3 regions of the Enterobacter sp. SM3 genome follow, and region 1 is predicted to be linked to each of the others. Evidence: riboswitches for the same ligand, from Rfam matches in the RefSeq annotation. Region 1 holds a riboswitch; each other region holds the start of a gene.

Region 1 (8,045 bases):
CAGTCCGGATTGGTAAACGAGTAGTAGTAATACCAGGCGTTGCTTTTCTTGTCATAAAGGTGGCCTTCGCCGCTGGTCATTTTGTCCATCAGCGCTTCGCTCACGTACTGTTTGAAGAGCGCGCCGGTGTCCGGGTGAAGCACAACGGCGCCGTCGCGTTCGACGACGAAGAATTCCCCCTGAACGGGCGCCACCATCTGACGCAGGGTGTAGCCCATTGACGTCAAATCGAGATGAAACGCGATCGTTCCTTTTAGTCGGCCTTCCGGTGAAATCAAGGGTTTATAGAGCGTGACCGTCGGATGGCCGGTGAAGTAGTCCATGTAAGGGCGAGTATAGTGGCTGAAGATACTGGCTTCGGCCTGAGCGACAAACCAGGGCCGCGTCCGGGGATCGAAGGTTTTACTCTTCTCCGTGGGGAGTACTTCCGGTGCGCGGAGATAATGCCCCTGCGTATCTGCCAGCGAGATGGAGGACACGGTCGGCATCAGGTTCTGCAAATGCATCACCATCTGCAGCCCTTGCGTCGGGTTGACGTTGAGCGTCTCGTTTAGCCTGTCGTTACGCGAAAAGTACATCGCGGCACGGCCCAGGATATAGTCGTTTTCACGCAGGATCGACTCGGTGTAGTTCACCGCCAGGTTGTGCGTGAAATTGCTGTTAATCTTGTGATAATCCTCAAGAAAATCCTTTCGTTGCGAAAGCGTCACCGCGATCGCGATCACCGCAAAACTGCAGAGGATCCCCGCGAAGCTGAGCATGATTGGCCGGGTAAAAGAGAGCTTTTTGCTGTGAAGTGCCATGAGCTGTACATCGTTCCTGATGGTGAATACTTTTCGTCTGCCGATATCCTCTCAGCATAGTCGCTGTCCTGCGGTTAGCGGTGAATTATACGGCACCCGATTTCTGGTGGGATGATTTATCTTAAGAACCATTAAGAAAATACTTATTCAACTGGCTGAGGCCGTTTGTGCAATGAACCAGAGGCAGGGCGAAACGAGGAAGAAGCTTTTCGCCCTGGTCAGCATCCGTTGCTGACCGTGTGACAATAAAAAACCGGACGATCGCTGACAATCATCCGGTTTTGCCTTTTCGTAGCGCCTCGACAATTTTTTATGGTGTTGCAGTGCGTTTCAGCATCATTGCGAGGTTCTTCCCAGCCAGCTGTCCCAGTCTTTCCAGACAGGCTGAAGACCCTGAGCCGTCAGGGCTGCGGCGACCGCTTCCGGACGTCGTCCGTCATGCGGCACAAACTGCTCAAGCTCAGGATGATCGTCGGCGTAGCCGCCAGGCTGCGTTTTAGAAAACGCGCTGACGTTGTTAATCGCAAGCGGGATGACGCGATCGCGAAACGCCGGGGACTCACGCGTTGAGAGCGATAATTCCACTTCCGGGGCGAGCAGGCGAAACGCGCAGATGGTTTGCACCAGCTGGCGTTCATCCATCAGCGAAGCCGGTTCAATCCCGCCCGCGCAAGGTCTCAGGCGCGGGAAGGAGATGGAATAACGGCTCTGCCAGTAGTGCTGCTGGAGCCACAGCAAATGTTCCGCCACCATATAACAATCCACCCGCCAGCTGTCAGAGAGCCCGATCAGCGCGCCCAGACCGATTTTGTCGATGCCCGCGCGACCCAGCCTGTCCGGCGTTTCCAGGCGGAAAAAGAAATCCTGTTTCTTGCCCTTCAGGTGGTGCCGGGCGTACGTCGCCTCGTGGTAGGTTTCCTGGTAGACCATGACCCCGTCCAGCCCGAGGGTTTTGAGCTCCGCGTACTCCTCCTGTTCCAGGGGCTGCACTTCCATCTGCAGCGACGCAAACTGACGACGAATGGCGGGAAGGTGGTGACGGAAATAGTCCATTCCCACTTTTCCCTGATGTTCGCCCGTGACCAGCAGAAGATGTTCAAAACCCATTTCACGAATGGCCGCACACTCCCGGGCAATCTCATCGTCATCAAGCGTTTTACGCTTGATGCGGTTGCTCATGGAAAAACCGCAGTAGGTGCAGTCATTGGCGCACAGGTTTGAGAGATAGAGCGGCACGTAGAAGCTCACCGTGTTGCCAAAACGCTGGCGTGTGAGCCGCTGCGCTCGCTGGGCCATCGGTTCGAGGTACGCGCTGGCCGCCGGGGAGAGCAGGGCCATCAGATCCTCGCGGGTCAGATGGCGGGCATTTAGCGCACGCTCCACGTCAGCCGCCGTTTTGCTGTTGATGCGCAGGGCAATGTCGTCCCAGCTAAGCTGCCGCCAGCGCTCGGTAAACGTGCTCATGAGATCGCCTCCAGAAAACCGGTCAGCGGGCTGGTGGCCTGCGCCTGGAAACTGCGCGAGCCGGGGCCGGACTCCCTTGCCAGCAGGCCAGCCTCAACGGCCATGCGGAACGCACGTGCCATCATGACCGGATCGTCGGCAACCGCGATGGCCGTGTTGACCAGCACCGCGTCGGCGCCCATTTCCAGCGCCTGCGCGGCATGGCTGGGCACACCGATGCCCGCATCCACCACCACCGGTACGGTAGCCTGCTCGATGATGATTTCCAGCATCGCGCGGGTTTCCAGCCCCTGGTTGGAGCCAATAGGGGCGCCCAGCGGCATGACGGCGGCGCAGCCGACCTCTTCCAGCCGTTTGCACAGGACAGGGTCGGCGCCGCAGTAAGGCAGGACGATAAACCCTTGCTGCACCAGCTTTTCAGCCGCTTTCAGCGTTTCGATAGGGTCGGGCAGCAGCCAGCGGGCGTCAGGATGAATTTCCAGCTTCAGCCAGCGGGTGCCGAGCGCCTCGCGGGCCAGCTGTGCGGCAAAAATTGCCTCTTCGGCCGTTTTGGCACCGGAGGTGTTGGGCAGCAGCGTGACGCCAGCCTCCAGTAAAGGAGCGAGAATGGCATCGCTGTGATGACGTAGATCCACGCGCTTGAGCGCCAGCGTCACCAGCTGGCTGCCGCTTTCGCGAATGGCATCCACCATCAGCTGCGGCGAGGCGAATTTTCCGGTTCCGGTAAACAAATGTGAATTAAAGACTTTATCGGCAATACGTAACATCTCAGCCCCCTGCGATAACCTGAAACAGCAGGATCTGGTCGCCGTCATTGACCTGCTGATGTTCCCACTGCTCGCGCGGCAGGATCTGTTGATTGAGCGCCAGCGCCGTTCCCGGCCTGAGCTGACGCAGCTTGTCGAGCAGTACCGCAACGGTGAGCCCGTCGTCGCATCTCATCGGTTCATCGTTAAACAGAATGCGCATCGCGACCTCCGCATACCGGGCAGCGGCTGGCGCGGTGTAAGGCCAGATGGCGCCAGCCGCTGGAGCGGGCATCAAACAGCCGCAGCGTATTGCGTTCCGTCTCCATGCCGCTGAGCAGCTTGATGGCTTCCAGCGCCTGCATTGTGCCCATTACGCCGACCACCGGACCAAGAATGCCCGCCGTACGGCAGTTGCGCGCCGGCTCTGCATCATCCGGCCACAGGCAGCGATAGCAGCCCTGCGACCACGGTGGGGTCAGGACCATCATCTGCCCGCCGAAACCCACCGCGCTGGCGGTGATAAGCGGCGTATTACTTGCCACGCAGGCGGCGTTAATCGCCTGGCGCGTCGCCATGTTGTCCGTGCAGTCCAGCACCACGTCGGCAAGGGCGACCTCACGGCGCAGGCTTTCACCGCTGAGCCGATCCTGCAGGGCAATCAGCTCGATATCCGGGTTGAGCTGGTTCAGGCGCTGCCGGGTGATTTGCGCTTTCGGCTGGTTGATATCCTCGGTGGTAAAGAGGATTTGTCGCTGCAGGTTGCTGAGGTGAACCTCGTCGTCGTCGGCCAGCACCAGCGTACCGATGCCCGCACCAGCCAGATAAAGCGCGGCGGGCGCGCCTAACCCGCCCAGACCGACAATCAGCACCCGGCTGGCGAGCAGTTTTTGCTGCCCGTCGATGGCGATATCTTCCAGCAGGATCTGACGGCTGTAGCGCATAAAATCACGATCGTTCATCACCCGCTCCTGCCAGCTGTAACAGCTGTTCGGTGGCGAGACGCCAGTCTGCGGCCTGGGTGATGGCGCTGACGACGGCGATACTGCCGACGCCGGTCTCCAGCACCGCCGGGGCGCGTTCAAGGCTGATTCCGCCGATGGCGACGGTAGGGTAATCGGCAAGGCGTTTAACGTGGCTCGCCAGCTGCGTCAGACCCTGCGGTGCGGAGGGCATCTGCTTGGTTTGCGTCGGGAAGACGTGACCCAGCGCGATGTAAGAGGGACGGGCCGCCAGCGCCACGTCGATCTCCATGTCATCGTGTGTTGAAACGCCAAGACGCAACCCGGCTTCGCGGATAGCGCTCAGATCCGTTGTTTCCAGATCCTCCTGACCCAGATGCACGCCGTAAGCCTGGTGCTTAACCGCCAGCCGCCAGTAGTCGTTGATAAACAGGCGGGCGTTATGCCGACGCCCAAGCGCGATGGCGGCAACCACATCCGCTTCCACCTCTTCGTCGCGTTTATCCTTGATGCGCAGCTGGAGGGTGCGAACGCCTGCCCCCAACAGGCGCTCTATCCAGGCCACGCTGTCCACCACCGGATAGAGCCCTAAACGGTAGGGGACGGGCGGGAAATCGGGCTTATACATTACGCCTCCTCTTTTTTGAGGTAGATTTCGCCGCCTCTGGCGCGGAAGGATTCGGACATGTCCGCCATCCCCACTTCAATGGTCTGCGCGGCGGCGTAGTCGCGCACCTCCTGGCTAATTTTCATCGAGCAGAACTTCGGCCCGCACATAGAGCAGAAGTGCGCGACTTTGCCTGATTCCTGCGGCAGGGTTTCGTCGTGATAGGCGCGGGCGGTGAACGGGTCCAGCGCCAGGTTGAACTGGTCTTCCCAGCGGAATTCGAAGCGCGCCTTCGACATGGCGTTATCGCGGATTTGCGCGCCCGGGTGGCCTTTGGCCAGATCCGCCGCGTGGGCAGCAATTTTGTAGGTGATCAGCCCCTGCTTCACGTCCTCTTTGTTCGGCAGGCCGAGGTGTTCTTTCGGCGTTACGTAGCAGAGCATGGCGCAGCCGAACCAGCCGATCATCGCCGCCCCAATGCCTGACGTAAAGTGGTCATAGCCCGGCGCAATATCGGTGGTCAACGGCCCGAGGGTGTAGAACGGCGCTTCGTGGCAGTGCTCCAGCTCCTCGGTCATGTTGCGGCGGATCATCTGCATCGGCACGTGTCCCGGACCTTCAATCATCACCTGCACGTCATACTCCCAGGCGATTTTAGTCAGTTCACCCAGCGTGTGCAGCTCGGCAAACTGCGCTTCGTCATTCGCGTCGCGAATAGAGCCCGGACGCAGGCCGTCGCCCAACGACAGAGAGACATCGTACGCGGCACAGATTTCGCAGATCTCGCGGAAGTGCTCGTAGAGGAAGTTTTCCTGATGATGTGACAGGCACCACTTCGCCATGATGGAACCGCCGCGCGAGACGATGCCGGTCAGGCGCTTCGCCGTCATCGGCACGTAGCGCAGCAGCACGCCCGCGTGAATGGTGAAGTAGTCCACGCCCTGTTCAGCCTGCTCCAGCAGCGTGTCGCGGAACGCTTCCCAGGTGAGGTCTTCGGCAATGCCGTTGACCTTCTCCAGCGCCTGATAAATCGGGACGGTGCCAATCGGTACCGGGCTGTTACGCAGGATCCACTCGCGGGTTTCGTGAATATAGCGGCCGGTGGAGAGGTCCATCACCGTGTCCGCACCCCAGCGCGTGGACCAGACCAGCTTTTCCACCTCTTCTTCGATGGAGGAGGTCACGGCCGAGTTACCGATGTTCGCGTTGACCTTCACCAGGAAGTTGCGGCCAATAATCATCGGCTCGGACTCCGGATGGTTGATGTTGGCGGGGATAATCGCGCGGCCTGCGGCCACTTCGTCGCGCACAAACTCCGGCGTGATGTTCTCCGGCAGGCGAGCGCCAAAGCCCTCGCCTGGGTGCTGATAGCGCAGCACTTCGCTACGGATGCGCTCGCGGCCCATGTTTTCGCGGATGGCGATGAACTCCATCTCCGGCGTGACGATGCCCTGGCGCGCGTAGTGCAGCTGGGTCACGCATTTGCCCGCTTTGGCGCGTTTTGGCGTCAGCAGGCCGGTAAAGCGCAGCTCGTCCAGACCGTCGTCGGCCAGGCGCTCTTTGGTGTAGGCAGAGCTGAGTACGCTCAGTTCTTCGCAGTCGTTGCGCGCATCAATCCACGGCTGGCGCAGCTTCGCCAGACCCTGCTGGACGTTGATGGCAACATCAGGGTCGCCGTACGGGCCGGAGGTGTCGTATACCGGCACGGCTTCGTTGTCTTCATACTGCGGGTTATCTTTGCTGCCGCCGATAAGCGTCGGGCTGAGCTGAATTTCGCGCATTGGGACGCGGATATCGGCCTGCGAGCCGGAAATATAGATGCGTTTCGAGTTCGGGAAAGCGGTGCCTTCCAGCGTGTCGATGAAGTGTTGGGCCTGTGCGCGCTGTTCGCGGCGGGTCAGTTTTGCAGTAGACATAGCTCATTCCAAAAGTGAAGGACATGGCTTGTCAGACGACGGATGAAGCAAGAGAGGATCGCCCTCAGGCGATACAACAGCAGTGTGACTCTTGTTCCCTTCGCAGGTATTAGCCTGATCAGGTTCCGCGGATCCCGAATTAACGGTCTCAGCCCGCGCTTTCAGGCGCTGGGCACTCCGACAAGAAAAATCCCCCTCGTGAGAGGGGCGAATGGTTGTAAATTACTCGTTAACGATGAAGAACTCAAGCAGGGCGCGCGACGTTCTCTTCGCTACTGATGTTCACATCATTGTCCAGCACGAGGGCGATCAGCTTATCTTCCAGCGTGAATCGCTCTTCCAGCGCTTCACCGAGGTCGGATAGCGCCCGCTGGAACTCAAGATAGTTATCGTGATCGATGGCGTTCTCGAGCGCGGAATCATAGTAATCCATGATCTGCTGGGTGTTGGCTTCCAGCAGCGGATAGAGCTTGCTGGCCGCTAAATAGGGTGTTGTCCCTTCCATTTCACGGATAATGCGTTCATAAATATTGAAATGGCCGTCGGACAGATAGTCGACCAGGCCCTGACAAAAATCATCCAGCGCTTTTTCATTCAGTCGCATAAACGATTCTTTGCCAGGCTTAATACCGACCAGATTGTAATAAGCCACGAGTAGATGCTTGCGTACATGTAGCCAGCGATCCACCAGTTTGTTACTTCCTCTAACGCGCTCAGTCAGGCTTTCCAGCTGGTTTAACATGGTCGACTCCGCAAAATGTAGGATTGAATCTGCTTATCCAGAATGTAACCACAATGCTAACAACATGTCAGTGAAGCGAAGGTAGTGCAATAGATATGGATCGTATTATTGAAAAATCAGATCTTGGTTGGTGGATCGTCAGTCACGAACAAAAATTATGGCTTCCTGCCGGGGAAATCCCCTATGGCGCAGCTGAGGCATTCGATCTTGTTGGCCAGCCAGCGCTACAGATCGGCGAGTGGCAGGGTGAGCCCGTGTGGTTGATCCAACAGTCCCGCCGCCAGGATATGGGATCCGTGCGCCAGGTGCTGGATCTGGACGTGGGACTGTTCCAGCTGGCGGGGCGCGGCGTGCAGCTGGCAGAGTTTTACCGCTCGCATAAATACTGCGGCTACTGCGGTCATACCATGCGCCCGAGCAAAACCGAGTGGGCGATGCTCTGCAGCCACTGCCGCGAACGCTACTATCCGCAGATTGCGCCGTGCATCATCGTCGCTATCCGCCGGGAGGATTCCATCCTGCTGGCGCAGCATACCCGCCATCGCAACGGCATTCACACCGTGCTGGCCGGCTTCGTCGAAGTGGGCGAAACGCTGGAGCAGGCGGTGGCGCGCGAGGTGATGGAGGAGAGCGGGATCAAAGTGAAGAACCTGCGCTACGTCACCTCCCAGCCGTGGCCGTTCCCGCAGTCGCTGATGACGGCATTTATGGCCGAATACGACAGCGGCGAGATCGTTATTGACCAGAAAGAGCTGCTGGACGCGAACTGGTATCGCTACGACGATTTACCGCTGTTGCCTCCGCC
Region 2 (8,045 bases), 2.0 Mb from region 1:
ACGCGTTGTTGCGCAGATACGCCCACAGTACGGTGACCATGCCCAGCTCGTGCGCGCGCTCAAAGGCCGCGGAGATCTCTTCAATCTGACGGCGAGACTGCTCAGAACCGAAATAGATGGTCGCCCCTACCGCCACCGCCCCCATGTTGAACGCCTGCTCGACGCTGGCGTAAAGGGTCTGGTCATATTCGGTAGGGTAGCTGAGGGTTTCGTTGTGGTTCAGCTTCACGAGGAACGGAATGCGGTGGGCATAGCGACGCGAAACCGAGGCCAGCACGCCGTAGGTGGAGGCGACACAGTTACAGCCCGCCTCAATCGCCAGCTCAACAATGTTCTTCGGATCGAAGTAGAGCGGATTAGCCGCGAAAGAGGCGCCCGCCGAGTGCTCAACGCCCTGGTCCACCGGCAGAATAGAGAGATACCCGGTGCCGCCGAGCCGCCCGGTGTTGTAGAGCGTCTGCATATTTCGCAGGACCGCAGGCGGACGGTTGTTGTCGATCATCACGCGGTCAACGTAGTCATGACCAGGCAGATACAGCTGGTCGGCTGGAATGGTCATACAACGATGCTGTAAAAGGCTGTCGGCGTCTTTGCCAAGCAACTGCGCAATATCAGTCATGTGATACTCCCGTAAGTCCGACGTCGTGTCGGTGTGTGTTTATCCAGTCCCATCTTTTATGGGCAGACTAAGCCTGGTACCGACTTAACAGATTTTCCACCCTTTGCATTTTTTTTCAGCACAATCTGCTGGCTCGATTCGTGTACAACAAAACTGTTACATTGATCAAACAATCGCCACAAAGGTATTTAAAAGGTATTATTGAGTGGTATGTTAAAGGCGTACCCTCTCTGACATGCAGGATTAAAAAATGAAAACGAAAGTCCAACTGTCATTCATGATGTTTGTTGAATGGTTTATCTGGGGCGCATGGTTTGTGCCGCTGTGGCTGTGGCTGAGCAAAAGCGGTTTTACCGCCGGAGAAATCGGCTGGTCTTACGCCTGTACCGCCATTGCCGCGATCCTTTCTCCTATTCTGGTCGGCTCGCTGACGGACCGCTTCTTCGCCGCCCAGAAAGTGCTGGCGGTGCTGATGTTCGCCGGTGCCATTTTGATGTACTTCGCCGCACAGCAAACCCAGTTCAGCACCTTCTTCCCGCTGCTGCTGGTTTACTCCCTGACCTATATGCCGACCATCGCGCTGACCAACAGCATTGCCTTCGCCAACGTGGACGACGTCGAGGCCGATTTCCCACGCATCCGCGTGATGGGCACCATCGGCTGGATCGCCTCGGGCCTGGCGTGCGGATTCCTGCCACAGATGATGGGCTACAGCGACATTTCTGATACCAATATTCCGCTGCTGATGACGGCCGCCAGTTCCGCCCTGCTCGGCGTGTTTGCCCTGTTCCTGCCGAACACCCCGCCGAAGAGCACCGGCAAGCTGGATATCAAAGTGATGCTGGGGCTGGACGCGCTGATCCTGCTGCGCGACAAAAACTTCCTGGTGTTCTTCTTCTGCTCGTTCCTGTTCGCCATGCCGCTGGCCTTCTACTACATCTTCGCCAACGGCTATCTCACCGAAGTGGGGATGAAAAACGCCACCGGCTGGATGACGCTCGGCCAGTTCTCCGAAATCTTCTTTATGCTGGCGTTGCCGTTCTTTACCAAACGCTTTGGTATTAAGAAGGTCTTACTGCTGGGTCTGATCACTGCCGCCATCCGCTACGGGTTCTTCGTTTACGGCGGAGCGGAACAGTACTTCACCTACGCCCTGCTGTTCCTCGGTATTCTGCTGCACGGCGTGAGCTACGACTTCTACTACGTTACCGCGTACATCTACGTGGATAAAAAAGCGCCGGTGCACATGCGCACCGCCGCGCAGGGCCTGATTACGCTGTGCTGCCAGGGCTTTGGGAGCCTGCTGGGCTACCGCCTGGGCGGCGTGATGATGGAAAAAATGTTCGCATACAAAGAGCCGGTGAATGGGCTGACCTTCAACTGGGCCGGAATGTGGGCGTTTGGTGCAATCATGATTGCCGTGATTGCCGTGCTGTTTATGCTGTTTTTCCGCGAATCGGATAAAGAGATCACCGCAATTGAGGTGGTTGATGGCGATGCCGCGCTGACACAAGGGGAAGTTAAATGAAACAAGAACGTGTTCTCGGTGCTCTTTACGGGCAGGCGTTAGGGGATGCGATGGGCATGCCGTCGGAGCTGTGGCCGAGAAAGCGCGTCAAAGCGCACTTCGGCTGGATCGACCGCTTTTTACCCGGTCCAGCAGAGAATAATGCGGCCTGCTATTTCAAACAGGCAGAGTTCACCGACGATACCTCAATGGCGCTGTGCCTGGCGGACGCGATTATTGAGTGTGAGGGAGACATCAACGCGGACGTTATCGGCAAGCATATTCTTCGCTGGGCGCTCGATTTCGATGCGTTTAATAAGAACGTGCTCGGCCCGACCTCCAAAATCGCGCTTAACGCGATTCGCGACGGGAAACCGGTCAGCGAACTGGAAAACAACGGCGTGACCAACGGGGCGGCCATGCGCGCCTCTCCGCTGGGCTGCCTGCTTCCGGCCACGCGTCTGGAACACTTTGTTGAGCAGGTGGCGCTGGCCTCCAGCCCGACCCATAAATCCGATCTCGCCATTGCCGGCGCGGTGGTGATTGCCTGGGCGATTTCCCGCGCCGTCGACGGCGAAAGCTGGCAGAACATCGTCGATGCGCTGCCGGGTATCGCCCGCTATGCGCAGGAGGCGAAAACCACCACCTTCAGCGCGTCGCTGGCGGCACGTATTGAGCTGGCGCTTAAGACCGTGCGGGAAGCCAACGGGGTTGAGTCCGCCAGCGAGCAGGTGTACCAGCTCGTGGGGGCCGGAACCAGCACCATTGAGTCCGTTCCGGCGGCCATTGCGATGGTCGAACTAGCGGGAACCGACCCAAACCGCTGCGCCATTTTATGCGCCAATCTGGGCGGCGATACCGACACCATTGGCGCAATGGCGACGGCCATCTGCGGTGCGCTCCACGGCGTGCAGGCGATTGACCCAGCGCTAAAAGCCGAACTCGACGCCGTCAACCGGCTCGATTTCGGCCACTATTGCGAGAAACTGCTGCACTACCGGGAGCAAAGGGAGGGCGTATGAATTCATTTGCCCAACGTCTCGACACCCTGCACGCCGCACGCCCGGTGACGGTGCTGGGCGCAGCGGTGATTGACGTCATCGCCGACGCCTACGCCCTGCCCTGGCGCGGGTGCGATATTGAGCTCAAACAGCAGGGCGTGAATATTGGCGGCTGCGCGCTGAATATTGCCATCGCCCTGAAACGGCTCGGCATTACGGCGCAAAACGCCCTGCCCGTCGGCCACGGCGTATGGGCGGATATCATCCGCAACGCCATGGCGAAGCAGGATCTGCACAGCGCCATCGAGGCCGAAACCGGCGATAACGGCTGGTGCCTGGCGCTGGTGGAGCCAGACGGCGAGCGCACCTTTATGTCCTTTAGCGGCGTGGAGAACCAGTGGCAGCAGCGCTGGCTTGATGTGCTTAACATCCCGTCGAACAGCCTGGTCTATTTATCCGGCTATCAGCTGGCCTCGCCGTGCGGCGAGCTGCTGACACGCTGGCTGGAGGGGTTGCAGGATGTGACGGCCTTTATTGACTTCGGTCCCCGCATCGCGGATATCCCCGACGCGCTGATGGCGCGGATTATGGCCTGCAGGCCGATCGTGTCGCTTAATCGTCAGGAAGCGGAGATCGCAGCCGAACGGCTCGGTGTAGCGGCTGAAAATCTGGGTGCGGAGTGGCAGCATCGCTTCGGCGCCGCCCTGATTGTGCGGCATGATAAAGACGGTGCCGCATGGTATGACGGTGACGTCTCGGGCGTTGTTCCGGCGTTTCCGGCGACAGTTGTGGATACCATTGGTGCAGGCGACAGCCACGCGGGCGGCACGCTGGCCGGGCTGGCTGCGGGATGGTCGCTGGCAGATGCCGTTCTGCTGGGGAATGCCGTGGCGTCATGGGTGGTCAGCCACCGCGGCGGGGACTGCGCCCCGACTCGCGAAGAATTATTCCTCGCACACAAAGACGTATAGATCGCTACGACAGTAGCTGATGCTGTACTCAATCGGCCGGTGCTGCTGGTCAAGTGCGACCTGCTTGATCACCAGCACCGGTATTTTTTCGTCCATCTTAATGTGCGCCTGAAACTCGCTGTCCGGCATACGGGCGCTGACCCGTGAACGGGTGCGCTGCGGGAAAATATTCTGACTGCGGAAGTAGTCGTACAGCGAAATGCCAATCGCATCCGGATCGGGAATGAGCCCAACCGGTACCCAGGACTCTTCAATCGACACCGCATCGTCATCCACATAGCGAATGCGCTTGAGCAAAAAGACTTCGCTGTCCGGCGGGATCGACAGGTGGTTTGCGACCTCTTCCGGGCACTTCACCACCCGCTTGTTGACCCATAGCGTATTCGGCTTTTGACCACGCAGCACCACCTGCTGGGAAAAGCCGCGCGCCTCTTTCAGCGAATATTCAAAGATGTTGTTGATTTGCGTGCCATAGCCACGGGAACGCGTCACCACGCCCTCTTCCTCCAGCGCCTGCATCGCTTTTCGCACGGTGATGCGCGACACCCCGGTTAACTGGCTCAGATCGCGCTCGCCGGGCAAAATATTCCCGTGCTCCAGCACCCCGCTGCGCACCGCATTTTTTACCGTTTCGGCAAATTTCAGGTACAGCGGCGTGTTGTCAGGCGCGGCGATCCGTTCATTCAGTTGAGCGATTAACCGGGTATGCGCTTGTTCCATCTCTGTTTTCTCAGGCGTGGTGTTTCCTGCCAGTATACTGGGTTACCACCACGCATGAAAATGATGAACCGGCCCAATACCGTGACCCACTTCCAGAGTATCGGCTTTTGCCAGCGCCGCCGAGAGCCAGATTTTCGCTTCGCGCACCGTATCGGACCAGCCGTCATGCCGGGGACGCAGCGCCGCCAGCGCGGCAGAGAGCGTACAGCCCGTACCGTGGGTGTTTTTGGTCTGCACGCGCGGCGCGGTAAAGCGTACTTCGCCGTCGCGGGTAAAGAGCCAGTCCGGACTTTCGGCATCATCCAGGTGTCCGCCTTTCATCAGCACCGCGCCGCAGCCCATTGCCAGCAGCGCGTTCCCCTGCGCTTTCATCTCGCGTTCAGTTTGCGCATGCGATGTGCCCAGCAGCGCGGCGGCTTCCGGCAGATTGGGCGTAATGAGCGCCACCTGCGGCAACAGCTTTGTGCGCAGCGTCTCCACGGCGGAGGCGGAGAGCAGCGGATCGCCGCTTTTTGCCAGCATGACGGTATCCAGCACCACGTTTTGCACCTGATAGCGCTTAAGCCGCTCGGCCACCGCTTCCACAATGTCCGTCTCGGCCAGCATGCCGATCTTGGTGGTGTCGATGCGGACGTCGCTGAACACCGAATCCAGCTGTGCGGCAACAAAATCCGGCTCGATACGGTAGACCGACTGCACGCCGCGCGTGTTTTGCGCCACCAGCGCGGTAATGACCGAGCAGCCATACGCGCCAAGGGCCGAGAAGGTTTTCAGGTCAGCCTGGATACCCGCGCCGCCGCTGGGATCGGTGCCAGCAATGGTCAGGGCGTTAATCCGCTTCATGCCTGCTCCTCCAGCGTATAGAGCGCATCCAGGAACGCGGTGGCAAAACTGCCTGGCCCACGCGACTGCGCAACGGCCACCGTTCCGGCCCGCTTCATCCATCCGCAGGCGGCAGCGACGTTATCCATCCGGTCGCCCGGCAGTGAACAGCTCGCCGCCACAACGGCAGAAAGCGCGCATCCGGTTCCCACTACGCGCGTCATCAACGGATCGCCGCCCGTTACCGTGCGGGTACGTTGCCCGTCAGTGATGTAATCCACCTCGCCGGTGACAACCACAACGGCATTTGTCTGGCGAGCCAGCGCCTGTGCGGCGGACACCGCGCTGGCGGCGGTATCGGTCGTATCAACGCCGCGCCCGCCCGCGCTCATTCCGGCAAGGGCAAGAATTTCAGAGGCATTGCCGCGAATGGCGGCCGGTTTCAGGGCAAGAATTTGATGGCAAAAGCGGGTGCGGAACGTCAGGGCACCCACGGCGACCGGATCCAGCGTCCAGGGCCTGCCTGCCGCCACCGCGCTCTCTATAGCCCGACGCATCGACTGAGCACGCGGTGAGGTCAGCGTGCCAACGTTAATCAGCAGCGCATCGGCGATCGCGGCAAACTGTTCAGCCTCTTCGGCCTCAATCACCATCGCAGGTGATGCGCCAAGCGCGAGCAGAACGTTGGCCGTAAAGGTTTGTACGACATCGTTGGTCATACAGTGGGTCAGCGGAGAACAGGTTCGGAAGTGGCGTAAAACGTGTAAATCGAGCAGGTCAGGCTGCATGGTTTCGCTCCTGCCTTGCGTGAAGAAGCGATGACCGGGAAGGCATCTGACTTCCCTACGCTGGCATTATCCAGATCAGGTAATACGGGTATTTCTCAGCCTTCACAAAGAAGGGCACCCCGAGTCAAAATACTTTTAAAACAGAGAGTTATAAAAACTCATTAACGTTGTTTAGTGTAACCGCGGCCGTAGGCCAGGCGCAAGGAGTTTCGATTTATCGCCGGGCTTGTCATAGCGAAAATCTCCAGACGTACTTTCCAGTCATTTGCCTATATTTATTACGCTTTAGTTAATTCTGGTTCAATAATTGTTAACACCTTATTGAAAAACCTTTATTAGGCACTTTTACTGAGGCTATTATTTTTTCTGTCCTCTTACGCGTGATTTATTCTTTTATAAGACATACGAACTTCTTTCATACGAAATAAAAAGAATTCTCTCATCTGTTTAACCACGTTAAATATTCACATTCAATCAATTACTTAAAGCGAGTTATAAAATTAACGCGCAATTCACAGATTAATGTATACATTAAATAAATCATAGAGTTACCGCACCTTTTCGCTGTATTTATTCATATTATTTATGATTTAGATCAAAATCATTAGTTTGGGTTTAATTGATAGTTAATTCACGTTACTAAAAAAGATTAAGACAGAGTTAAACCGTCATTGATGCTTAATCTCTGTCTAATGAAAACCGTTCAGCTAAATATTATTTTTCAATACGTTAATGATGTGGTCCTTTAAAATGAAACCTTTGAATAAGTTTATTATTTCTGTTTTTGCACTGTATGTGGTTGCGGGTAGTTCATTCCATGTTGCTACAGCTGCTGAAGCGATGATCCAGACAACTGATGGTAGCAATGTTTTTCTTTCCATCCATGGTCAAGACGAATCGATCAAATCTTATGATTTAGATGATATTGATAAGCTTAGAGGTGGAGTAAGTTCTAACACCACGTCAATATCCCTTTTACGCGGCGATTTAGATGCTGAATCCCGTAATCGGGTAGATGAAATTAATCGTGTTGATGGTGAGGCTAAACGTGCCGGTGCTCTTGCTGATACCGCTAGTCAAAAAGCAGACACTGCGTTATTAGGCGTTGTTAAAAATGGTTCTGATATCATTCAGCTTCAAAACCAAACCCAGTTACAAGGCAACGTATTGACAGATCACGAGCAACGCATCACCTCTTTAGAGAATGTGCCAAAACCAGTCAACGGCGTAGATGGAAAAGATGGCGCGAAAGGTGATAAGGGAGATACGGGCGCACAGGGGGCAGCAGGAATTAACGGACGCGATGGCGCAGATGGTCATAACGGTAAAGATGGCGTGACGACTACCGTGACGCGCGTGCAGGTAGACGCAGCGACGCAAACGAAAGTGGCCAACAATAGCCAGGCTGTTACCGCCACCGCTCAGGAACTTCAGGCAACAAAGCAGACGTTACAGGCAATGAATAACAACACCCGCCAGCAGTTCAAATCATTGCACGACGAAGTGGATAATAATAAGAAACAGGCCAACGCCGGTATCTCGGGCGCCATGGCGATGGCAGGTTTACCGCAGGTACAAACGAATCAGCACGTTATGTTCTCTGCTGGCGGTGCAACG
Region 3 (8,045 bases), 520 kb from region 1:
CCCACAATGGCCGCCGCTTCCATGGCGTGGGCCTGGCGACCGATATCGTTGAATCCTCCGCGAAAGCGATGGTGCACGTTCTGAACAACATCTGGCGCGCCGCCGAAGTCGAAAAAGAGTTGCAACGCAAAGCTCAGAATAAAGAGAACAACAAGGAAACCGTGTAATGTCGAAGAATTACCATATTGCTGTGTTACCGGGCGACGGTATTGGTCCGGAAGTGATGGCACAGGCGCTGAAAGTACTGGAAGCCGTTCGCGCGCGTTTTGCGATGAAAATCACCACCAGCCACTACGACGTGGGCGGTATTGCGATTGATAACCACGGTACGCCACTGCCGAAAGCGACCGTGGAAGGCTGCGAAAATGCCGATGCCGTCCTGTTTGGTTCCGTCGGTGGCCCGAAATGGGAACACCTGCCGCCGGCAGAGCAGCCAGAGCGCGGCGCGCTGCTGCCGCTGCGTAAACATTTCAAGCTGTTCAGCAACCTGCGTCCGGCGAAGCTGTATCAGGGTCTGGAAGAGTTCTGCCCGCTGCGCGCGGATATCGCCGCCAACGGTTTCGACATTCTGTGCGTGCGTGAACTGACCGGCGGGATCTATTTCGGTCAGCCAAAAGGGCGCGAAGGCAGCGGACAACACGAGAAAGCGTTCGACACCGAGGTGTATCACCGTTTCGAAATCGAACGTATCGCCCATATCGCGTTCGAGTCGGCGCGCAAACGCCGCCATAAAGTGACCTCCATTGATAAAGCGAACGTGCTGCAGTCTTCCATTTTGTGGCGCGAGATCGTCAGTGAAGTGGCTAAGCAGTACCCGGACGTCGCGCTGTCGCACATGTACATCGACAACGCGACCATGCAGCTGATTAAGGATCCGTCCCAGTTTGACGTGCTGCTGTGCTCCAACCTGTTCGGCGATATCCTCTCTGACGAGTGCGCGATGATCACCGGCTCCATGGGCATGCTGCCCTCCGCAAGCCTGAATGAAGAAGGCTTTGGCCTGTACGAGCCTGCGGGCGGCTCCGCGCCGGATATCGCAGGCAAGAACATTGCCAACCCGATTGCGCAGATCCTCTCCCTGGCCCTGCTGCTGCGCTACAGCCTGGATGCAGGCGATGCGGCAACCGCAATTGAGAACGCCATTAACCGGGCGTTAGAAGAAGGCGTCCGTACCGGCGATTTAGCTCGCGGCACGGTGGCAGTCAGTACCGATGAAATGGGCGACATTATTGCCCGCTATGTCGCTGAAGGGGTGTAATCATGGCTAAGACGTTATATGAAAAGTTGTTTGATGCGCACGTTGTTTACGAGGCACCAAACGAAACCCCGCTGCTGTACATTGATCGTCATCTGGTGCACGAAGTGACCTCTCCTCAGGCATTTGACGGCCTGCGCGCGCACAAGCGTCCGGTACGTCAGCCGGGTAAAACCTTCGCGACGATGGATCACAACGTATCCACCCAGACCAAAGACATTAATGCCTCGGGTGAGATGGCGCGTATCCAGATGCAGGAGCTGATTAAGAACTGCAACGAGTTTGGCGTTGAGCTGTACGACCTGAACCATCCGTACCAGGGCATCGTCCACGTGATGGGGCCTGAGCAAGGGATCACCCTGCCGGGCATGACCATCGTGTGCGGTGACTCCCATACCGCGACCCACGGCGCGTTTGGCGCGCTGGCGTTCGGTATCGGCACGTCCGAAGTGGAACATGTGCTGGCAACGCAGACCCTGAAACAGGGCCGCGCCAAAACCATGAAGATTGAAGTGAAGGGTAAAGCCGCACCGGGTATTACCGCAAAAGACATCGTGCTGGCCATCATCGGTAAAACCGGCAGCGCGGGCGGCACCGGTCATGTTGTTGAATTCTGCGGTGAAGCCATCCAGGCGCTGAGCATGGAGGGACGCATGACCCTGTGCAATATGGCCATTGAGATGGGCGCAAAAGCCGGTCTGGTCGCCCCGGACGAAACCACCTTTAACTATGTGAAGGGTCGTCTGCACGCGCCGAAAGGTCAGAATTTTGACGACGCGGTCGCGTACTGGAAAGCCCTGAAAACCGACGATGGGGCAACGTTTGATACCGTTGTCACGCTGCAGGCTGAAGAGATTGCGCCTCAGGTGACCTGGGGCACTAACCCGGGCCAGGTGATTTCCGTCAACGACGCCATTCCCGATCCGGCCTCCTTCGCCGATCCGGTCGAGCGCGCCAGTGCGGAAAAAGCGCTGGCCTATATGGGGCTGAAGCCCGGCGTGCCGTTGACCGACGTAACCATTGATAAGGTCTTTATCGGTTCCTGCACCAACTCCCGTATCGAAGATTTGCGTGCCGCCGCCGAGATTGCCAAAGGCCGCAAAGTGGCACCGGGCGTGCAGGCGCTGGTGGTACCTGGCTCCGGTCCGGTGAAGGCTCAGGCGGAAGCCGAAGGTCTGGATAAGATCTTTATCGAAGCGGGCTTCGAGTGGCGTCTGCCTGGCTGCTCCATGTGTCTGGCCATGAACAACGATCGCCTGAATCCGGGTGAGCGCTGCGCCTCTACCAGCAACCGTAACTTTGAAGGCCGTCAGGGCCGCGGTGGGCGCACCCATCTGGTCAGCCCGGCAATGGCCGCCGCTGCGGCAGTCAGCGGCCATTTCGCCGATATTCGCAGCCTGAAATAAGGAGACAATCATGGCAGAGAAATTTACCCAACATACGGGCCGTGTTGTCCCGCTGGACGCCGCCAACGTCGATACTGACGCTATTATTCCGAAACAGTTTCTGCAGAAGGTGACGCGTACCGGTTTTGGCGCACATCTGTTTAACGACTGGCGATTCCTGGACGATAAGGGCGAAGTGCCTAATCCGGAATTCGTTCTGAACTTCCCGGAATACAAAGGCGCCTCCATTTTGCTGGCGCGGGAAAACTTTGGCTGCGGCTCATCCCGTGAACACGCGCCGTGGGCGCTCACCGACTACGGCTTTAAAGTGGTCATTGCCCCAAGCTTCGCGGATATCTTCTACGGTAACAGCTTCAACAACCAGCTGCTGCCGGTGACGCTGAGCGATGAACAGGTCGATGAATTGTTCGCGCTGGTTAAGGCGAATCCGGGCATTTCGTTTGAAGTGGATCTGGAAGCCGAAGTGGTGAAAGCCGGAGATAAGACCTACAGCTTCAGCATCGATGCCTTCCGCCGTCACTGCATGCTGAACGGTCTGGACAGCATTGGTTTGACGCTCCAGCACGAAGACGCCATCTCAGCGTACGAGAAAAAACAGCCTGCGTTTATGGGCTAAAGGCAATGGCCCGCAAAAAGCGGGCCATTGATAAGGGTGCGTTGAGGCTCAACCACTCTGGAGAGGCGAGGAAATTTCCCCCGCCAATACCGCTAACGTTTTGCTTCGTAAGCCAACACTGCCGCCAGCTCTGTTTTCTCCTGTCTGAAGTGCAGCTCACACAGCGAGTCGCGCACCATCCAGGTGAAGATCAACAGCGTAGTACAGATCAGAAACAAACCTAACAGCAGAGTACGTTTTGGCATTCCAGTCTCCTTATTGCTTTTCGGCAATGAAGAGACTAACCTCGCAATGTTGGTTGTGAAGTTGGTCTCCCCATCAGTTTTTTTGATGTGGGACTCTCCACTGTTTGCCTCTTGCGAAAGCCTGAGGCAAATAGCCTCAAGCACCCGCCACGCACTCTATTCTCCTTCCAGGTACCTGTCAGAAAGTCGTTTCATTTCGTGAAGCCGCCTTCCAGAATCAGACATCCTTAACCCGGCAGGTCAGCCCAAGCGTAACCACCGAAATCGCGGCAATCATCCAGTAAACTGAGCCATGCCCATAGCTTTGCGCCAGCGCCCCTTGAATGACGCCTGCCAGAATCACTCCGGTTGAAATACTGTTGGTAAAAAGCGTGGTCGCCGAGCCGGCACGACCGGGCATGAGATCCTGAAACCAGAGCATGCCGATCCCGGCAACAATCCCGATAAACACGGCGTTAAACAGCTGCAGCGCCAGCAACGCTTCACGCGAATGGAAAAGGATCAGCCCCGCGTAGAACAGCACCCCGGCCGCCACGGCGACGATCATCATCCGACGCTTTCCAAAGCGCTTAACGTAGTAACCCGCCAGAATCATCGCCGGAATTTCCAGACCGGCAGCGGTCCCCATTAAGATCCCCGCGAGTTTGTCCGGTAAACCCAGATCGCTGCTGATCCACAGCGGCATATCGATGATGTACATGGTGTTGCAGGTCCACATCAGCGTGGAGGCAATAAACAGCATGCGGACGTTTTTGTCCTGCCAGCCGCTCACCTGGGTGACAGGTTTATCCGTCGCCTGTTCGACGCGCGCCACGGACGGCAGCGCGAAGGCAATCAATACCAGGCTGATGACAAAAATCCCGGCGGCGATGGAGAACATGGCGGTAAAGCCGTAGTTCAACGCCAGCATGAAGGCCAGCGGCGGGCCAATGACCCACGCCAGCGAGAGCTGGGCACGCATCACCGAGCTGAACATCACCACTTCCCGCGCCGAGTTATCCGCGTATTCACGGGCCAGCGCGAACAGCTGCGGCATGGCGGTGTTCGCCAGCGACGCCAGCAGCACGCCGCAGGTAATGAGCGTCAGGTAATGGCGGTTAAAGGCAAAGAGCAGCGCGTTGCCCACGGCCATGGCGCAGCAAAAGAGGATCAGCCTGCGGCGATCGCCCTGGCTGTCCGATCGTTTCGCCAGCGCGAGGCTGACCAGGATCCCGGCAATGGCGTTGACGGTATAAAACAGGCCGACCCAAAACGGCTGTGCCCCCACCTCGCGGCTGAGAAACAGGCTCAGCGTCGGTGCCTGCAGCGCCCCCGCCACGCCCATCATAAAGGCCACCAGCATAAAAGCGGCATACACGCCGTTCAGGCGTCGCCCCATCGTCATCAACCACAGCATGCGCAAGTCCTTGTGAAAGCGAATCGAAATTGGGTGAATAGTAAACGAAAAAAGCCAGCAAAAACATTTTGCTGGCGGGTGATAAGCACCAATACTCAGTCACACATGATCGAGGCGAGTCAGCGGGAAGAGGCCGGTTCCGTAACGTCCCACTGCATCAGTTCTTCTAACATTTTCAGCCGTTGCTCGGCACACTGGCGGGCCAGCCAGGACGATCCCTTCGTCGCTGAAAAGTACTGCTGATAAAACTGACGTGCGGTAGACCTCTTCATAATTTACCTCCTCGCTTCATCGAGGAGAATTATTGGCCTAATATAGGGATAAATAAATTGCTGGTTTTTTGTCAGGAGTTCCCCTTTTATGCCTTCCGGTCGTCTGCAACAACAGTTTATCCGCCTCTGGCAGTGCTGCGAGGGGCAATCGCAGGAGACCACGCTCAACGAGCTGGCGGACCTGCTTAGCTGTTCCCGCCGCCATATGCGCACGCTGCTCAACACCATGCAGCAGCAGGGTTGGTTAAGCTGGGAAGCGGAGGCGGGACGCGGCAAACGCTCGCGACTGACCTTTCTCTATACCGGGCTGGCGTTGCAGCAGCAGCGCGCGGAAGACCTGCTGGAGCAGGACCGCATCGATCAGCTGGTCCAGTTGGTGGGCGACAAGGCCGCCGTGCGCCAGATGCTGGTTTCCCATCTCGGGCGCAGCTTTCGTCAGGGCCGACACATCCTGCGGGTGCTTTACTATCGCCCAATGAAAAATCTGTTGCCCGGCACGGCCTTACGCCGCTCTGAAACCCACATGGCCCGGCAAATCTTCAGCGGCCTGACGCGCATAAATGAGGAAAACGGGGAACTGGAAGCAGATATCGCGCACCACTGGCAGCAGGTTTCCCCGTTTCACTGGCGCTTCTTCTTACGCCCCGGCATCCACTTTCACCACGGCCGCGAGCTGGAAATGCACGACGTCATCGCCTCTCTGGAACGCGTCCGCAAGCTCCCGCTCTACTCCCATATCTCCCGTGTGCACTCCCCCACGGCCTGGACGCTGGATATCGAGTTGTCGCAGCAGGATAAGTGGCTTCCCTGGCTGCTGGGCTATGTGCCGTCGATGATTTTGCCCGGCGAGTGGGAATCGTTGAACAACTTTGCCAGCCAGCCGATTGGCACCGGGCCCTACTCCGTCTCCCGCAATAACAGCAACCAGCTGAAAATCCGCGCGTTCGACGACTACTTTGGCTATCGGGCGCTGATCGACGAAGTGAACGTGTGGGTATTACCGGATCTCAATGAAGACCTGAGCTGCGGGCTGACGCTTGAAGGCCCTACCACGGGAGAAAAAGCCGTAGAGAGTCGCCTGGAAGAGGGATGTTACTATCTCCTCTTTGACCGCCGCACCCACCGTGGGGCAAATCAGGCCGTGCGCAAGTGGGTCAGCCACGTTTTGTCCCCTTCCAATCTGATTTACCATGCGGAAGAGCAGTACCAGACATACTGGTTCCCGGCGTACGGCCTGCTTCCGCGCTGGCACCACGCCCGCCCGGTGCACTGCGACAAACCCGCCGGGCTGGAGTCCATCACCCTGACCTACTACCGCGAGCACGTGGAGCATCGTTTTATCGCCAGAATCATGACCCGACTGCTGGCAGCCGAGGGGGTCACGTTAGACGTCAGGGAAGTAGACTATGACGAATGGCATCAGGGGGAGATCGCCAGTGATATCTGGCTCAACAGCGCCAACTTTACCCTGCCGCTCGATTTTTCCCTTTTCTCGCATCTATATGAAGTGCCTCTCATCCAGCACTGCATCGACCGTGACTGGCAGCAGGACGCCGCCCAGTGGCGTGCGGGCGAAATGAATCTTGCGGCGTGGTGCCAGCAGCTGCTGGGCGAGCAGGCGATCGTACCGCTGATCCACCATTGGCTGATGATCCAGGGCCAGCGCAGCATGCGCGGCCTGCGGATGAATACCCTGGGCTGGTTTGATTTTAAATCCGCCTGGTTTGCGCCGCCGGAGCCATAACGCTTTCGTAATATTCACCAAATCATTACAATAGCGCCGTTCTCAACGGGGTGCTGCATCACAGATGTGCGCTGAGATAATACCCGTCGAACCTGATCCGGATAACGCCGGCGAAGGGATTTGAGGCTGTCGCTCAAAATCCTTTGCCACTCAACTTTGAGGTGCAAAGTGTTAAAAAAAGTTCTCCCCCTGCTGGCGCTGTTTGCGCTGCCTGCTTTTGCGAAGCCCGTCCTGACGGTCTACACCTATGACTCCTTCTCTGCCGACTGGGGCCCTGGCCCGGTGGTCAAAAAAGCCTTCGAAGCGGACTGTAACTGCGAGCTGAAGTTCGTGGCGCTGGAAGATGGCGTTTCTCTGCTCAACCGTCTGCGCATGGAAGGGAAAAACAGCAAGGCCGACGTGGTGCTCGGGCTGGATAACAACCTGCTGGAAGCCGCCTCGCAAACCAAACTGTTTGCCAAAAGCGGCGTTGCGGCAGATGCCGTTAACGTGCCGGGCGGCTGGAAAAACGACACCTTTGTGCCGTTCGACTACGGCTACTTTGCGTTCGTGTATGACAAAAACAAGCTGAAAAACCCGCCGAAGAGCCTGAAAGAGCTGGTGGAAAGTGACCAGAAATGGCGCGTGATTTATGAAGATCCGCGTACCAGCACGCCGGGCCTGGGCCTGCTGCTGTGGATGCAGAAGGTCTACGGGGATAAAGCGCCGGAAGCGTGGCAGAAGCTGGCCGCCAAAACCGTCACCGTGACCAAGGGCTGGAGCGAAGCCTATGGCCTGTTCCTGAAAGGCGAAAGCGATCTGGTGCTGAGCTACACCACCTCTCCGGCCTACCACATTATCGCCGAGAAGAAAGATAACTATGCTGCCGCTAATTTTGCTGAAGGGCACTATCTGCAGGTGGAAGTCGCCGCGCGTACCGCCACCAGCAAACAGCCGGAGCTGGCCGAGAAGTTCCTGAAGTTCATGGTTTCACCGGCGTTCCAGAATGCGATTCCCGCAGGCAACTGGATGTATCCGGTCACTAACGTTACCCTGCCCGCAGGTTTCGAGCAGCTGACCAAACCAAACACCTCGCTGGAGTTTACGCCGCAGCAGGTCGCCGCGCAGCGTG

The links. A riboswitch is a leader RNA that binds a small molecule or an ion and turns the genes downstream of it on or off. The one in region 1 is predicted to bind thiamine pyrophosphate.
Region 2: it holds a riboswitch for thiamine pyrophosphate, as region 1 does, so the genes downstream of both, thiM (hydroxyethylthiazole kinase) here and thiC (phosphomethylpyrimidine synthase ThiC) in region 1, are expected to answer to the same signal.
Region 3: it holds a riboswitch for thiamine pyrophosphate, as region 1 does, so the genes downstream of both, thiB (thiamine ABC transporter substrate binding subunit) here and thiC (phosphomethylpyrimidine synthase ThiC) in region 1, are expected to answer to the same signal.

What each region holds. Positions count from the first base shown of each region.
Region 1 is NZ_CP099971.1:273,285-281,329, forward strand. It holds gene GVO84_RS01170 (sensor domain-containing diguanylate cyclase) at 1-803, opposite strand, end outside; gene thiH (2-iminoacetate synthase ThiH) at 1,140-2,267, opposite strand; gene thiG (thiazole synthase) at 2,264-3,034, opposite strand; gene thiS (sulfur carrier protein ThiS) at 3,036-3,236, opposite strand; gene GVO84_RS01190 (HesA/MoeB/ThiF family protein) at 3,220-3,975, opposite strand; gene thiE (thiamine phosphate synthase) at 3,962-4,603, opposite strand; gene thiC (phosphomethylpyrimidine synthase ThiC) at 4,603-6,498, opposite strand; TPP riboswitch at 6,577-6,688, opposite strand; gene rsd (sigma D regulator) at 6,743-7,240, opposite strand; gene nudC (NAD(+) diphosphatase) at 7,336-8,045, shown strand, end outside.
Region 2 is NZ_CP099971.1:3,185,066-3,193,110, forward strand. It holds gene fbaB (class I fructose-bisphosphate aldolase) at 1-619, opposite strand, end outside; gene GVO84_RS14950 (nucleoside permease) at 870-2,147, shown strand; gene GVO84_RS14955 (ADP-ribosylglycohydrolase family protein) at 2,144-3,148, shown strand; gene GVO84_RS14960 (PfkB family carbohydrate kinase) at 3,145-4,098, shown strand; gene GVO84_RS14965 (GntR family transcriptional regulator) at 4,072-4,818, opposite strand; gene thiD (bifunctional hydroxymethylpyrimidine kinase/phosphomethylpyrimidine kinase) at 4,861-5,661, opposite strand; gene thiM (hydroxyethylthiazole kinase) at 5,658-6,428, opposite strand; TPP riboswitch at 6,464-6,560, opposite strand; gene GVO84_RS14980 (YadA C-terminal domain-containing protein) at 7,179-8,045, shown strand, end outside.
Region 3 is NZ_CP099971.1:794,574-802,618, reverse strand. It holds gene leuA (2-isopropylmalate synthase) at 1-167, shown strand, start outside; gene leuB (3-isopropylmalate dehydrogenase) at 167-1,258, shown strand; gene leuC (3-isopropylmalate dehydratase large subunit) at 1,261-2,661, shown strand; gene leuD (3-isopropylmalate dehydratase small subunit) at 2,672-3,277, shown strand; gene GVO84_RS03660 (Hok/Gef family protein) at 3,370-3,522, opposite strand; gene GVO84_RS03655 (sugar efflux transporter) at 3,740-4,918, opposite strand; gene sgrT (glucose uptake inhibitor SgrT) at 5,038-5,190, opposite strand; gene sgrR (HTH-type transcriptional regulator SgrR) at 5,279-6,934, shown strand; TPP riboswitch at 6,971-7,071, shown strand; gene thiB (thiamine ABC transporter substrate binding subunit) at 7,103-8,045, shown strand, end outside.